Regions from separate parts of the Sutcliffiella cohnii genome, predicted to be linked through region 1. Evidence: predicted binding sites of a transcription regulator. Region 1 holds the regulator's gene; each other region holds the start of a gene.
The links. The regulator Rex, encoded in region 1, represses fermentation and respiration genes when NADH is low (regulators of the CRP and FNR family bind a similar motif). The targets are predictions, from matches to a motif close to TTGTGAAATATTTCACAA.
Positions count from the first base shown of each region.

Region 1 (3,871 bases):
AACGATTATTTGGTCTATATTAGGTTTTTGGGTGGCTCTTTTCGGACAAGGAATAGCAGCGATGGTTCAACAGCAATTATTCGGAATAGAACCAGGCAGTGAGAATACTCAACAAATTATGGAGTTTATTAGTTCTTCTGCGGCAATTATTTTTGCGGTAGCTATTGCAGGGCCTATTTTAGAAGAAATTATCTTCCGAAAAATCATTTTCGGCGTACTATATAAGAAGTACAATTTTGCAGTAGGCTTAATTGTTAGTTCTTTATTATTTGCAGTTGTTCATCAAGAATTTGAACATCTACTTATATACTTTGTCATGGGAGCTATTTTTGCATTCCTATATGTAAAAACGAACCGAATAATTGTCCCAATTATCGCTCATGTTTCGATGAATTCCTTTGTCGTTCTAGTGCAACAAATTTTTCGTGAAGATATTGAGCGTCAACTTGAAAAACTAGAGCAAATGCAAAGCTTCATATACTTGTTTTTATAGAAGAGATAACGGAGGATATAATTTATGCGCATTACCCCATTAAGAATGGTTGTATTTTATTCCATTATGGGAATTTTATTTCTCTACCTTGCCGTCGTAACAAAAGGTGAAACGATTTGGCAATTTCACACCATTCTTTTTATGTTAATTGCAACTTTTGATTTTGGAGTGGCAATCCGGGCCTACCTTTTACACGGAAAAATTAAAGAGATGAAGAAGCAAAAATAATATTATTTTTCCTATTAGAAAAAGCAATCCCGAGGGATTGCTTTTTTAATCTTTATTCATATTTTCTAATTCCATTTTTGTTTCGGCTAATTTAGCTTTACGATACGCAATTCTAGAAATGATAATACTAATTTCGTATAAAATAAATAACGGCACAGTTACCATTAAATGTGACAACAATTCTGGTGGAGTGATAAAAGCCGCAACTACTAAAAGTATAAAATAGGCTATTTTACGGAACTTCACAAAAAATTGTGGTGTCACTATACCTAATCTAGTTAAAAACATAACGACTACAGGTAGCTGAAATAAAACTCCAAATGGAACCGTTAATTGAAATAGAAATTGAAAGTATTCATTAATGCCAATTACTTGATTAATTTCTAAGCGATTGGCAAGACCCATCATAAAAGAAACTACAAATGGAAACAAAACAAAGTAGGAAAATGCTAATCCACTTAAAAATAAAATTAAAGAAATTGGAATGTAGCTAAGTGTTACTCTACGTTCTTTCTCATATAAGCCTGGGCTAATAAAGGACCAAAGCTGATAAAAAGCAACAGGAAACGTAATAATGAACGCAATTAAAAAGGCAAACTGCATAAATACCTTAATAGGATCTGTTAAGCGAAAAGCGTTCATCGTTAAATCTCTTGCTTGCTCTGTATGTTGTAAATAGACAATAATCGGCTCTGCAAGAAAGAACCCACCAATAACGGAGGCCATAAAAAGGGAACCTACTATAATTAATCGCTTGCGCAGTTCTCCTATATGGTCATAGACCGACATTTCCTTATCTGTCATATATGTTCATCCTTACATTACTTCTTGTCTTCTTTTTTTATATCATCATCGTCATCGGCTAAACCTTTAGTAGCCTTTTTGAACTCACGTAGCGTATTTCCGGCTGCTTTCCCGAGTTCTGGCAACTTTTTCGGACCGAATATTAATAGTGCTGCAAATACAATTAATAGAATGCTTCCTGGACCTAATGGCATTCTTGTCACCTCCTCGAAATATACTTATTCTACTACTATTTTACTCAGTTGGATAGTGTTTTAGAAAATATACTAATGATTGTAATTCTACCGCTAAATCGATGTGATGAATACGTACAGTGTCTGGTACATTTATTCGCGCAGGTGTAAAGTTTAATATTCCCTTAATTCCCTTAGCGACTAGGCGATCTGTAATAGGTTGCGCAACATGAGCTGGTACTGTTAATATTGCAACTGTTACATCGTCAGGAAGCTCCATCTCTAAATCATCTAAATTGCGTACGGGAACACCTCCAATTTCTGTGCCAATCTTCGTTTCATCTACATCAAAAGCAACAGTTATCTTCGTGTTATTATTTTTTGAAAAATTGTAGTGAAGGAAAGCGGTTCCTAAATTCCCCACACCTATTAGACTAACATATGTTAATTCATCTTGGTCTAACGTTTTTCTAAAAAAAGTTAACAAATATTGAACATTATATCCGTACCCTTTTTTCCCTAACGCTCCAAAATAGCTAAAATCACGGCGAATCGTCGCTGAATCAACTTTTACCGCTTCACTTAACTCAGAAGAAGAAACTCTTTGTTTACCGGATGCATAAAGATTTTTTAAAAATCGATAATACAAAGGTAATCGTTTTGCAGTTGCTTGTGGTATTTTTAGTTGTTCGTTACTCATCCTATTCCCCCATTTACAATCCTACTTACTCTCTATTTTTTCCAATTACATTGAACGTAAACGATTTCATTCTTTTACCCTATCGCTTGCTTGAACAATTAGTAGAAGAGCGATAAACTAAGTTTAATATAGAGGTGAAAAAATGATTATTTTACAAGTAAATCAACTACATAAATATTTTGGTGCTGAACTTATTTTATCGAATATAAAGCTAGAAGTACAATCACGAGACAGAATCGCACTAGTTGGTAGAAACGGTGCTGGTAAATCAACACTTTTAAAAATAATTTCTAATCAACTCTCTTATGATAGCGGTGAAATTATTAAACCGAAGAATGTTACGATCGGTTACCTTGCACAGCATACCGGATTAGACTCAAGCCGCTCCATTTGGGAAGAATTTCTTTCTGTTTTTTCTCATCTCAAACAAATGGAAAGACAAATGAGAGACTTAGAAGAGAAAATGGCAGATCCTACACGTTTTTCTTCAGATGAAGAGTATGCCAAATTATTAAAAGAATATGATTCCCTACAAGAATCGTATAAACAACAAGGTGGCTTCCAATACGAAGCAGATATTCGGTCCATTCTTCACGGACTAAACTTTGCTACCTTTGATTATACCACACCAATTACCAGTTTGAGTGGTGGACAAAAAACAAGATTAGCTCTTGGTAAGTTACTATTAACGAAGCCAGATTTACTTATTTTAGACGAACCGACGAACCATTTAGATATAGAGACGTTAACGTGGCTAGAATCCTACTTACAAAGTTATCCTGGTGCCCTATTAATCGTTTCCCACGACCGTTATTTCCTAGACAAAGTAGTTTCTATCGTTTACGAAATATCTCGAAATGAATCCACTAAATTCATTGGAAACTACAGTAAATACTTACAACGAAAAGCAGAACAATACGAACGAGAAATGAAAATGTTTGAAAAGCAACAAGATGAAATTTCCAAGCTTAAAGATTTTGTTCAACGTAATATTGCAAGAGCGTCTACAACGAAACGGGCACAAAGTAGACAAAAGCAGTTAGATCGAATGCAGTTAATGCAGCGACCGAAAGGCGATGAAAAATCGGCCTCCTTCTCTTTTGAAATCGATAGGCAAAGCGGTAATGATGTGTTAAAAGTAGAAAACTTAACATTTTCATATGAAAATAAGCCTATCTTCGAAAATATAAACCTTTCGCTTCATCGTGGTGATAGTGTTGCGTTAGTTGGACCTAATGGCGTTGGGAAAACTACATTGTTAAAATTGCTTGTGGAGAAACTCCCTAAACAAATTGGAAAAATTCAATTTGGAGCGAATGTTTCTATTAGTTATTATGACCAACAACAAGCAGAATTACATTCCAACAAACGGGTTCTGGACGAGTTATGGGATGATTATCCTCATTTAGTAGAGAAAGAAATTCGAACTGTCTTAGGAAATTTCTTGTTTAGTGGTGATGATGTTTTAAAACC
Region 1 covers NZ_CP018866.1:4,837,909-4,841,779, reverse strand. Annotated here, with positions in the region: gene BC6307_RS24375 (CPBP family intramembrane glutamic endopeptidase) at 1-493, shown strand, start outside; gene BC6307_RS24370 (YdiK family protein) at 518-721, shown strand; gene tatC (twin-arginine translocase subunit TatC) at 767-1,525, opposite strand; gene BC6307_RS24360 (twin-arginine translocase TatA/TatE family subunit) at 1,543-1,719, opposite strand; gene BC6307_RS24355 (redox-sensing transcriptional repressor Rex) at 1,760-2,398, opposite strand; gene BC6307_RS24350 (ABC-F family ATP-binding cassette domain-containing protein) at 2,541-3,871, shown strand, end outside.

Region 2 (3,871 bases), 1.1 Mb from region 1:
CCCATACGAATTAACTCATCCGCCGTTGTTGTTCCCCCGTACATACGAGGAATAACAGAGAATGTCCCGTTATTTTGGATGTTTCCTTCCATACGTTCGTTAACGAAACGAGATGCTTTGTCATCTTCGTACGTTTCAGGATAAAGCATACGCATATAATAGTTCAGAGCCGGACGACATTTGGAGCATCCTTCTGGGTTTGAAAATTCTAGAACATAGCGTACTTCTACTGGAGATTGAAGACCTTTTTCTTTTATTTGCTCTACTACTTCATCACGGCTTAACGAAGTACATTCACACATTCCCGTTGTTTGTGCAGCTGCATCAAATGAATCACCAAGTGTATGAGCTAAAATATCTTCTACAACTGGTTTACATTTACCGCAAGAGCCTCCAGCTTTTGTACATTTTTTTACATCTTCATACGTTGTTAATCCTTGCTCTAAAATTGCTTGAACGATGTTTCCTTTCGTAACCCCGTTACAGCCACAAACAGTTTCTTCCGCAGGCATTTCCGCTACGAGACTAGCATTATCTCCTTCACCTGCTTTTTGTAAGATTGAAGCTCTCGTGAACTCAGAAATGTCAGTCCCTTTTTTCATCATGGAGAATAAGCGATTCCCGTCTGACGTGTCTCCATACAATACGATTCCAACAATTTTATTTTCTTTCACGAGTACTTTCTTATAAACTTTTGCCGCTGTGTCATGTACGACAATCGCGTCTGTATCATCATTTTCAAGTATTTGACCTGCCGAGAATAAGTCACAACCTGAAACTTTTAATTGAGTGGATAATAAGCTACCTTTATAACCTTCTGTCGGATTACCTACTAAATAGTCAGCTAGTGCAACACCTTGCTCGTAAAGAGGAGCTACTAAACCGTAAGCAATTCCGTTATGCTCCGCACATTCTCCTACTGCATAAATAGATGGAGCAGAAGTTCTCATCACATCATCAACGATAATGGCACGGTTTACTTCAAGCCCAGCTTCGTTTGCTAGGGCTATATTCGGACGAATACCAACCGCCATCACGACTAGGTCACATTCAATAGTCGTGCCATCGCTAAATTTTAAGCCTTCTACATGTTCTGTTCCTAAAATTTCAGATGTTTGCTTTTCCATTAAAAACTTCATACCTTGTTTTTCAAGGTCTTTTTTCAGTAATCTTGCTGCTGGAGCGTCTAATTGCTGATCCATTAATGTTGATAAAAGGTGTACAACGTGCACTTCCATTCCTTGATCTATTAATCCGCGTGCTGCTTCTAAACCGAGTAGTCCTCCACCAATGACAACGGCTTTAGACTTCGTTTTTGCCATTTCTATCATTGTTTCTGTATCTTTCATCGTACGGAAACCAATAACGCCCTCTAACTCGCTTCCCGGAATTGGTAAAATAAAAGCGCTAGAGCCAGTTGCGATAATGAGCTCATCGAAATAAATTGTCCGCTGTTTATCAGTAGTAACATACTTTTTATTTTTATTAATTTGAACTGCCTTTTCGCCCGTATACAGTGTAATCCCATTCTCACGGTACCATGACCATTCGTTCATAATGATTTCATTCATGTTTGCTTTTCCTTGTAGTACATTGGAAAGCATAATACGGTTATAATTTGGATGTGGCTCGTCCCCTATAATCGTTATTTCAAACCGATCCTTATTTCTTTTTAATATTTCCTCGATACAGCGAATTCCTGCCATGCCGTTACCTATCATTAAGAGCTGCTTCATATTCGTTCCTCCTCTAGCGCGTCCATTTCAAAAAAGTTTGCTCAATATTTCACAAGTATCCTTAAAAAAATATGACTCACACCAACTTGCTCACCTTTTCACAAGTTAGGTTGTTAGTTCTTTATGGTTTTATTATATATCGTGTTAGCAGATCTGTTTGTGCTATTTATCACACTTGAATTAATTTTTGTTCATTGGTTATCTTACCCTCTTTATTGTAAAATGAAAAAATAAGTATGTGTAAGGAGCGAGTTCATCTAGTGAAGAAAGACTATGGAGTATTAGTTATTGCACATGGTACGAAAAATAACCAAGCTAAAATACTGATAGAAAATACTGTTCAAGCTGTTCAAACACCTTTTCCAAAAACGATAGCGTACTTAGAATTTGATAAAGAACAAACTATCTCGAGTGGTATAAGCTTATTAGAAAATATAGGCGTAAACAAAATTATTATCATTCCTTTATTTGTTTCATCAGGAAGTACTCACCTTAATGAAATAAAATATATGCTTGGATTAGATCATTCAACGAACCATCCTGAAATTCAACAAATATCTATAAACACTCCTATTTTATGGTGTAGTCCTATGGATGATGACCCAATTTTGTTCAAATTAATTTTTGAGCAAATAAATATGTTATCCAGCAATTCAAGTGAAGAAAATCTATTACTTATCGCCCATGGAAGTGAACAGGCTTATAATAATCATATTTGGAAACAGCTTTTAGAGAAATTAAAACAAAAAATCGAACATCACTACTCTTTTTCTGCCATTAGCTATGCAACTCTACACCCTGATAATGTTACATTCGTTGCAAAGAGATTATTACGAAATGGAAAAAAACTAATAGCTATCCCGCTCGTTATTAGCCAAGGCTACTTAACAGAAAAAAAGATACCATCTAAGTTAGATGGGTTAGACGTAATGTGGAATGGTCAAACGTTAATCCCTCATCCTCTTATGACTTCATGGCTTGAAGCTAAAATTTCTGAGAGAATTGTTCAGGAGGAAGAAAGATGACAACACCATTAATGATTAAATTGGATGCGAAAAAATGTGTTATTTTTGGTGGTGGAAAAGTTGCAACGAGAAAGGTGAAATTTTTGCTAGAGGAAGGGGCCGACCTCACCATTATTAGTGAAAACATTTCAGAAGAATTACAAGCACTTATCCCTCGTTTTCACTATGTAAATATATCGATAAATAATTTTGATGAAATACTCACATACATCCCAACTAACTGTTTCCTGGCCGTTGTCGCAACAAACAACCGAGAGTTAAATGAGAGAATTGCAAATAAAGTTAGTATTCATGTTCCTTTAATCAATATAGTAGACAATCAGTACAGCAGTAACTTCTACTTTCCTGCTTACATCAAACAAGGTCATCTTAAGATTGCTGTAAGTACATCCGGTGCAAGTCCAAAATTAGCAAAAACAATAAAACAGCATTTACAAAAGGAATTTGGACCTGAATATAAAGATTATTTGGAGCAGTTACAAACAGAACGTGAATGGGCACTTCGTAACTTACATACCGAAACAGAACGAAAAGCTCATTTACAAAAGATCACTAAATTCCCGTTAAACAAGGAGAGGTAAGAATGAAAGAAATAGAAAAAGCAATTATTGATAATTATCAAAAAGAAGAAAACATGATGATTTTAGTGTTTGCACAATGGTGTATAAACAACAATTTAGATCCTGTTTCTCTATACTCCAAAGCTTATCCTGGACAAGTAGACAATATTGCATTAGCACAAGCGATGGAGTTAACAGTCGATAAAGAAGAGGCTGGAGAGATTTCTAACGAGACGTTGTTAGCGGTCCTATCATTATTTGGTAATGACGACTTAGCCTTTGTCGTGTCAGAAGAAATAGAAAAATTGAAGAGGAAATAGTATATAAATAGAGCTAGGTTATCCCGAAAAAGTCGCTAACTACATGTTAGCGACTTTTCAATCTTTTCCAATAGGTAAAAGCACTTCTACTACTGCTCCACCTTGCTCATTATTATAAAGGTTTAATGTCCCACTATGAATGGTTTCGACAATTCTTTTACAAATCATAATTCCTAAACCATTCCCATTTTCTTTCGTTGTAATAAAAGGCTTTCCCACACTTTCTAATA
Region 2 covers NZ_CP018866.1:1,069,283-1,073,153, reverse strand. Annotated here, with positions in the region: gene nirB (nitrite reductase large subunit NirB) at 1-1,736, opposite strand, end outside; gene BC6307_RS05235 (sirohydrochlorin chelatase) at 1,997-2,761, shown strand; gene BC6307_RS05230 (precorrin-2 dehydrogenase/sirohydrochlorin ferrochelatase family protein) at 2,758-3,342, shown strand; gene BC6307_RS05225 (hypothetical protein) at 3,345-3,641, shown strand; gene BC6307_RS05220 (ATP-binding protein) at 3,699-3,871, opposite strand, start outside.
Region 2: nirB (nitrite reductase large subunit NirB) is a predicted target of Rex. The motif match lies at 1,774-1,791, and genes of this name have one in related genera.

Region 3 (3,871 bases), 780 kb from region 1:
CATCTTTACGATGTGGCGTCGAAACCGCTATTACTACTGCAATATCTTTAATGTCGAGCTTACCAATTCTATGTGAAATGGCTACATGAGCATCTGGCCACTTCTCTTTTATCTCTGAACCAATCTCTGCAAGTTTTTTTTCTGCCATAGGTACATATGCCTCGTATTTTAAATAGAGCGTTCGTTTACCTTTCGTAAATTCTCTAACTGTACCGATAAACGTTGTAATTGCGCCAGCTTCTCTTCGCTCTACCTTTTTTACTATATCTTCCATCGAGATCGGCTTATCTGTTATCTCAAACATTTTACTCATTTTCCTTTGACACTTCCTCCCATAACCAATGTATAAACCGTTCATCTTCCTCTAGATAAAACGTCGGTATTCCATTGTTGTTTTTAAACACTACGTTGTCCCAGCATATTACTGCTATAATGTTCGATAATTCATCAAGCATGTTTAAGTCATTGTCATTTTTTATTAAAACTATTTTCGGATAACCCTCTTTTTTATACCCTTCAATAATAACTTTACGAACGTTTAAAAACTCATACAGTTGAACAATTTTGGCTAAACTCCATTCCTCACCATGGGCAAATAGTTGAACTTCTCCGTCCCCTTGAACAGTCGATAAAAGCGCTCCTGCTTTTTGGTGACGTACCGAATCTGTCCCTTCCACACTTTCCAATTTACCACCGTGTCCATGATGTTTAATTGAACCAATTTGAAGACCATTTTTTGTAAAATAACGAATTATTTTTTCAACGAGCGTTGTTTTTCCACTATTTTTATAGCCTACAACTTGAATAATATTCATTTTTCCGCCCATAGCGTATTTGTCCCTTGCTCCTCTTCTAATAGAAGGATCGTTACTTTGTCACCCTTCGTAAACCCTCGAGTCCCACCTGGTAATACGATCAATACATTTGCACCAGAAAGCGAGGTAACAACGTTCGATTTATCAAGACCACTTGTTTTTACTACTAAGTGACCCTCTTTAAAAGTAGCCGCACCACGTACAAATCTAGTAAACGGATTTGGTTTAGGAAAATCTTCTTCTAAAATCGCATCAACCGACTGTAAGTATGGAGTATAGGAGCGTAACATCGTTTTAACTACAGGTCTGACGAAAAGCTCGTACCCTACATAACAAGCAGATGGATTGCCCGAAAGTCCAAATAGTAGTTTCCCATTTAATTCTGCTACCGTTGTTACACTTCCTGGCCTCATCCCAATTTTATTAAATAACACGTTCGCACCAAGTCGCTCATAAATTGCTGGTAAATAGTCGTAGTCACCTACTGAAACGCCACCAGTTGTTATTAATATATCTACTTCGTCTAGTGCATTTTTTATAGCCTCAAAGCATTCATCCAATTGATCGTTCAGCTTTCCAAAGTATCGAAACGTAGCCCCACTTCTTATAACTTGTCCTTGTACCATATAAGCGTTACTGTTCCTAATTTTCCCTGGTACTAACGGTTCGTTCACTTCCAATAGTTCCGTTCCTGTAGCAAAAATACCTATTAATGGCTTCTTACTAACGCGAACTTTTTCATATCCAAAAGTTGCTAACAGTGCTTGAACTCCAGGATTAATACGTGTCCCTTTTTCCACTAAAGGTGTGCCTTTCTTCGTATCTTCTCCTTGAAAGGACACATTATCACCTGAACGGAAAGAGCGTTTAATGCTCATATATTTTTTGCCGTCCCGTTCATATTCTTTCGTTAACTCTAGCATCACAACAGCATCACATTCATATGGCATTTGTGCACCTGTCATAATACGAACAGCCTCAAATGGCCCAACTTTTTTGGTCGTAACAAATCCCGCTCCAATTTCATCTATTACTTTAAATTCTATTTCATTAAGTTGTGAAGCTTCCTTTGAATCTATTGCTCTTATCGCAAAACCATCATAGGGAGACTTATGGAATGGCGGTACATCGTGACTTGCGATTAAATCTTCCGCTAAATATCTTCCATAGCTATCCGGTAGAAGCACCTCTTCGTTGCTCCCTATTTCAGCGAATTTCATCACTTTTCGTATTGCTTCTTTTACTGGAATTGGCTTTCTTGTTTCAACAGTCAATCCTCTCACTCCTTCTACCTTCTTATAATACCAATTTATCAAACACATTTAACAGAAAATGTGATTTACCTCACACGTCACATTATTGTGACATTTATATTGATTATTTGTGATTCACATCACATTCACTTCATCCTATAAAACTTATGATAATAGTGAAAAGAATAATGGAGGCGATATAAATGGAACAAATCTTTCATGAACAATCTATCGTAGGTGATATTGTTACAAAGTTTCCGAAAGCCGGTGATTATTTTAAAAGTGTTCGAATAGATTTTTGTTGTGGTGGTAACCGCCCTTTAATAGAAGCTGTACTAGAGAGAAATCTAGAAATACAAGATGTATTATCTAGTCTATCCAATATGTATATGGATGCAAAACAACGGAATGAATTAGGTACAGATTGGGATCAAGCATCTTGTGAAGATATTATAGATATTATTATTCAGAAACATCATCAATTTTTGCAAGAAGAGCTGCCTGCTCTTAGCCCTTATGTTACAAAAGTATTTAGAGTCCATGGGCAACATCATACACATTTAAAAGAAGTTCATAGCTTATTCCATGAACTTAAAACAGAACTAGAACAACATACAATAAAAGAAGAAACGGAAGTGTTTCCAGCTATCATTGAAGCAGAAAGAGAAAATGTGGAAACAGCTTCCGCTGAACTTCTAGAACATATTAAACATTTAGAAGATGAACATGATCACGCTGGTGACATTATAAAGAAATTAAGAGAGATTACGAATGATTTCACTCCACCAGAAGGGGCATGCGGCACTTACCAACTAGTATATCGCCGTTTAGCTGGCATTGAGGATGATTTGTTTAAACATATTCATTTAGAAAATAACATATTGTTCCCAAAAGCAAAAGAACGTTGGATTTCTTGAGTATAGGAGGAAAAATAGTATGCAACAATGTGGAATGTTTAACGATTTAAACAGGGAGCCTATCCAATTATCTCAAGGTTTGCAGTTACTAAAATCTGAACATGGTCCATTAAATGAAGCGAAGGCAGAAATGAATAATCTTGCTAGAGACTACGCTCAAAATACAGAGCCAAGTCAATACAAGAAGTCTTTATTGCACTTAAGAACGATTGTTACTAACTTTTTTGATGAATTACACGTTCATTCGGAAAAAGAAGAAGGATATCTTTTTAAAATGATGGAAAAGTATATCGGAAAAGAGTCTGGACCACTAGTTGTAATGGAATATGAACATGATGAAGCGAAGCGTAATATTCACGAGTTTCTTGCTCGTACTGAAAATATTACAGAACCTATTCAGCCTGAAACATTCGAAAAGCTTCTAATTCACGTAATGACAACTTATGACGTACTAACATCTCACTTTATGAAGGAAGAACAAGTGTTGTTCCCAATGGCAGAGCAATATTTAACAGTAGAAGAAAAAGAACTCTTATTAGAACGAGTAAAATAAGTAATGGGCGTCCCACATAATGGACGCCCATTTTTCTTCTATCCGATATATTTATAATAAACACTTTTTGCTTTTATCATATCATTTGTTCCGTGAATAAACGCTCTACCGTCATAGAAAAACACCACTTTTAAATCTCCATCCATAATGGAAACTAAATATGGATTTCTTTCACACTTACCTAGCTTCGTGAGCTTGTTATACAGTTCGTCTAAATTAATTTCCCCTATCGTTTTAGGGCGAATTTGTACTGTATTTCTTCCACAAAGCACCTCTGCTTTTGTCGCGTTTTCATAACGTAAATATGGATAAGTTCGAACTTTCCCGCAAGAA
Region 3 covers NZ_CP018866.1:720,114-723,984, reverse strand. Annotated here, with positions in the region: gene BC6307_RS03460 (molybdenum cofactor biosynthesis protein MoaE) at 1-313, opposite strand, end outside; gene mobB (molybdopterin-guanine dinucleotide biosynthesis protein B) at 306-815, opposite strand; gene BC6307_RS03450 (molybdopterin molybdotransferase MoeA) at 812-2,089, opposite strand; gene ric (iron-sulfur cluster repair di-iron protein) at 2,272-2,985, shown strand; gene BC6307_RS03440 (hemerythrin domain-containing protein) at 3,005-3,538, shown strand; gene BC6307_RS03435 (MoeB/ThiF family adenylyltransferase) at 3,577-3,871, opposite strand, start outside.
Region 3: ric (iron-sulfur cluster repair di-iron protein) is a predicted target of Rex. The motif match lies at 2,197-2,214, and genes of this name have one in related genera.

Region 4 (3,871 bases), 1.8 Mb from region 1:
AGAACTTAATCCGTTACAAACATCTAGCTTTGGTACTGGACAGTTAATAAAAGATGCTCTTGATAGAGGTGCAGAAAACATAATTTTAGGACTTGGTGGTAGTGCAACGGTCGATGCTGGTGTTGGACTTTTTCAAGCGCTTGGTTTAATCGTCCTAGATAAAACAGGATGCGAGATCGATAGAGTAGGTGGACGTTTACACGAAATACATAGTATAGATATAGCAAACGTTGATTCAAGGCTTTATAATGTCAAACTGACCATTGCATCAGATGTTACGAGCCCACTATTAGGTGAAAAGGGCGCTGTGTACATGTTTGGTCCACAAAAAGGAATTACGACAGAACAGCTTCCATACTTTGAAAAAGGAATGGAACACTTTTCATATGTAATGAACAATGTGTCAGTACAGGATTACAGGTTGTATCCTGGTAGTGGAGCTGCTGGAGGAATTGGTTTTAGTTTATTATCATTGCTAGATGTACAGTTCGAAAGTGGGCTTAATCTTATTGTAGAAATGACGAACTTTCGTGAACATGTAAAGACGGCCGACTTAGTTGTGACAGGTGAAGGTAAAATTGATGGCCAGTCCTTAATGGGAAAAGTACCAGTAGGACTTGCTCGAATTGCGAAAGAAAATGGTGTGCCAGTTATTGTCATTACAGGTTCCATTGGTGATAATTCTTCTTTGCTTGAACAGGAAGGAATTAAAGCTATTCTTTCGATTGTAGACGGACCAATGTCGTTAAAAGAGGCAATTACAAACGGTGAGACACTTCTCTACGAAACAACAAAACGAATGATGAAACTATTGCAGATTGGAACGGTTTTAGGAAGACAGAAAAAAAGCTAAACATTTTCCTAGTTACAACTTAGACAGTCACTATCAATATTTAAGAATCTAATAGTTTTGCTCCTATATGTTCAAGAGCAATATTTACTTCATATATGTTGTATATTTTTTTCTCTAAGCAAAAAAGTATCGTTAGATCAAACATATCACTATCAGATAACGTATAACCGGCGGAACGTAATAGTTTGTCGGTTTGTTTTTTATCTAATTCTAGCGCTAATGCTAATTGGATTATCGTGTTTTTCCGTGGTCGGTAATTAGGCGTGGATCGTATTTTTGAAAAAAGCTTTCGGTCTAAGCCGGCCTTCTTATATACCTCCGAATCTTTCAAACCTTTCTTATCTATAAATTGAAACAGCACTTCGGTAAACGTAGGTTGCTGTTTTCTTTTAATAAATTGTTGTAATTCGATATTGATAACATTTTCGGAAATTTGTTTCTCCAAATAATAATCCGCATCCATAGAGTAAAGTACTTTTGGTTCCATATGTAGTGAGATGTATGCTTCTAATTGTTTTAATAATTCAGGATTAATCATTCCTTCATCCTCCGAAAATGTCGCTTTTAAGGCGACCATTTATTGGTTTTAATTGGCTATTATTATAGCATAAACAGAAGGAAGGATGATTTAGATGAACAACAAATTAACAGAAATAATTTTTTTATTAGACAGAAGCGGTTCCATGGCTGGTTTAGAAAGTGACACAATTGGAGGGTTTAATTCGTTCGTTAAAAGGCAAGGTGAGTTACCGGGAGAAACTAAGTTAACAACTGTTTTATTTGATGACGTCTATGAAATCTTGTGGGACGGTGTTTCTGCACATTCTATTTCATTAACGGACAATGAATATTTCGTTCGAGGTACCACTGCTTTGCTTGATGCTGTAGGAAAAAGTATCGTGTCGGTAGGCAACCGATTGAAGAGTACTTCAGAAAAGCATCGTCCAGGCAAAGTAATCTTCGTTATTACAACGGACGGCATGGAAAATGCCAGTCGTGAATTCACTTATGAAAAATTAAAAAAGCTAATTACTCATCAACAAGAAAAATATAACTGGGAATTCATTTTTATGGGAGCAAACATAGATGCCGTTAAAGAAGCAGATTCGCTCGGCATATCTATCGATAATGCCTTCCAGTTCGAAGCATCAGAAAAGGGTGTGGAAAAAATGTATGATGTAGTTTGTGAGGCGGTAATAGATAGAAGAAATATATAAACTAATAAGAGAGTGATAGCCTTTGTAGGTTGTCACTTTTTTTAGTTTCATGTATAAAACTGGAGAAATGGTGCGGTCTAGTATCCTAGGATGCAATTGAGCTGCAAAAGTTAGCAAAAAACCGTACTGGTGCATAAGCCCGGAAAAGTGGTTCAATCCAACCCGGAAGTGGTGCATAAATCTCCGAAACTGGTGCAATCGAGCGGCAAAAGTCAGCATAAAATTTCCGTCGATACAAAAATCAGTCACAAGTACATTCCCGCCACCTCAAGCAGCACCAAACTTACATCTTCCTGTCTAGAGCAAGGAACCTGCATTATTGTCTATTGTTTCAAGCATTTACTCCATATATAATGTAAACTTCTTAGTAAACATTCTAACCCTCCCATATTCTTCCGTCACAAATTCGCTACTAATTCGTAACAAATCTGTTCAAAATGTGATATATTTCACAAACAAATTCGGTTTATACTGTATATATAATGTGTAAAGGAACAGTAAATGAGGTGACATAAATGGAATCAGTAGAGTTTAGTAGGTACTTGTCTATGTTAACACTATCCGTTCACGTTGTATTTGCGACGGTCGGGGTTGGGGTACCGCTTTTTATTATGGTTGCGCATTGGCTTGGATTAAAGCGGAATGACGATCATTATTTATTAATGGCAAAGCGTTGGGCTCACGGATATGTCATTAGTGTAGCAGTTGGTGTTGTAACAGGAACAGCAATTGCCCTCCAACTAGCATTATTATGGCCACGGTTTATGGAATTCGCTGGTCAGCTAGTGGCACTTCCATTATTTATGGAGACGTTCGCGTTTTTCTTTGAAGCTATTTTTCTAGGAATATATTTATATACGTGGGATCGTTTCAAAAACCCGAAGCATCACTTCTACCTTTTAGCACCTGTGCTGATTGGTGGTGCGATGTCGGCGCTATTTATTACGTCCGTAAATGCGTTCATGAATACGCCACAAGGTTTTGCTGTATTAAATGGTGAATTAACAAACATCTCTCCTCTGCTCGCGATGTTTAACCCAGCGATGCCGACGAAAGTAGCACACGTGTTAACTTCAGCGTATATGACAGCGGGTTTCATACTTGCATCAATTGCTGCTTTTCACTTAGTGAAAGGAAATCGTCATGAATATCACCGTAAAGGGTTAGCTTTAACGATGAAAGTTGCTTTTGTTTTTACAATAGCAACAGCGTTAGTTGGAGACTTATCTGGTAAATTCCTTGCTGAGTATCAACCAGAAAAGTTAGCTGCTGCGGAATGGCATTTTGAAACAGAAGGGGAAGCACCGCTCGTACTTTTCGGTGTCCTTACGGAAACAAATGAGGTAAAGTATGCTATTAAAATTCCGTACGCATTAAGCTTTTTAGTGCATAGTAATTTTACAGGAGAAGTAACAGGATTAAATGATATTCCAGAAGAATATCATCCACCATATATTATTCATTACTTCTTTGATATTATGGTGTCGATTGGAATAGGACTTATGTTGTTGTCACTCGTTTATGTGATAGGTCTTAAATTTAATTGGTCCATCATTCGTTCTAAAGTTTTCCGCTGGGGCTTAGTTGCGTCAGGTCCGTTGGCGATGGTTGCGATTGAAGCTGGTTGGTGGTTTACCGAGTTAGGACGTCAACCTTGGATAATGAGAGGATATATGACGACAGCTGAAGGTGCGACAACTTCACCATACGTCTGGGCAATGTTTATCGCCTTTGCTGTTTTATATTTTATTTTGATGGTTGGAACGATTGTCGTATTAACTCGGATGTTTAGAAAAAATCC
Region 4 covers NZ_CP018866.1:1,785,016-1,788,886, forward strand. Annotated here, with positions in the region: gene BC6307_RS08795 (glycerate kinase) at 1-853, shown strand, start outside; gene BC6307_RS08800 (hypothetical protein) at 894-1,391, opposite strand; gene BC6307_RS08805 (vWA domain-containing protein) at 1,486-2,070, shown strand; gene BC6307_RS08810 (cytochrome ubiquinol oxidase subunit I) at 2,586-3,871, shown strand, end outside.
Region 4: BC6307_RS08810 (cytochrome ubiquinol oxidase subunit I) is a predicted target of Rex. The motif match lies at 2,508-2,525, and genes of this name have one in related genera.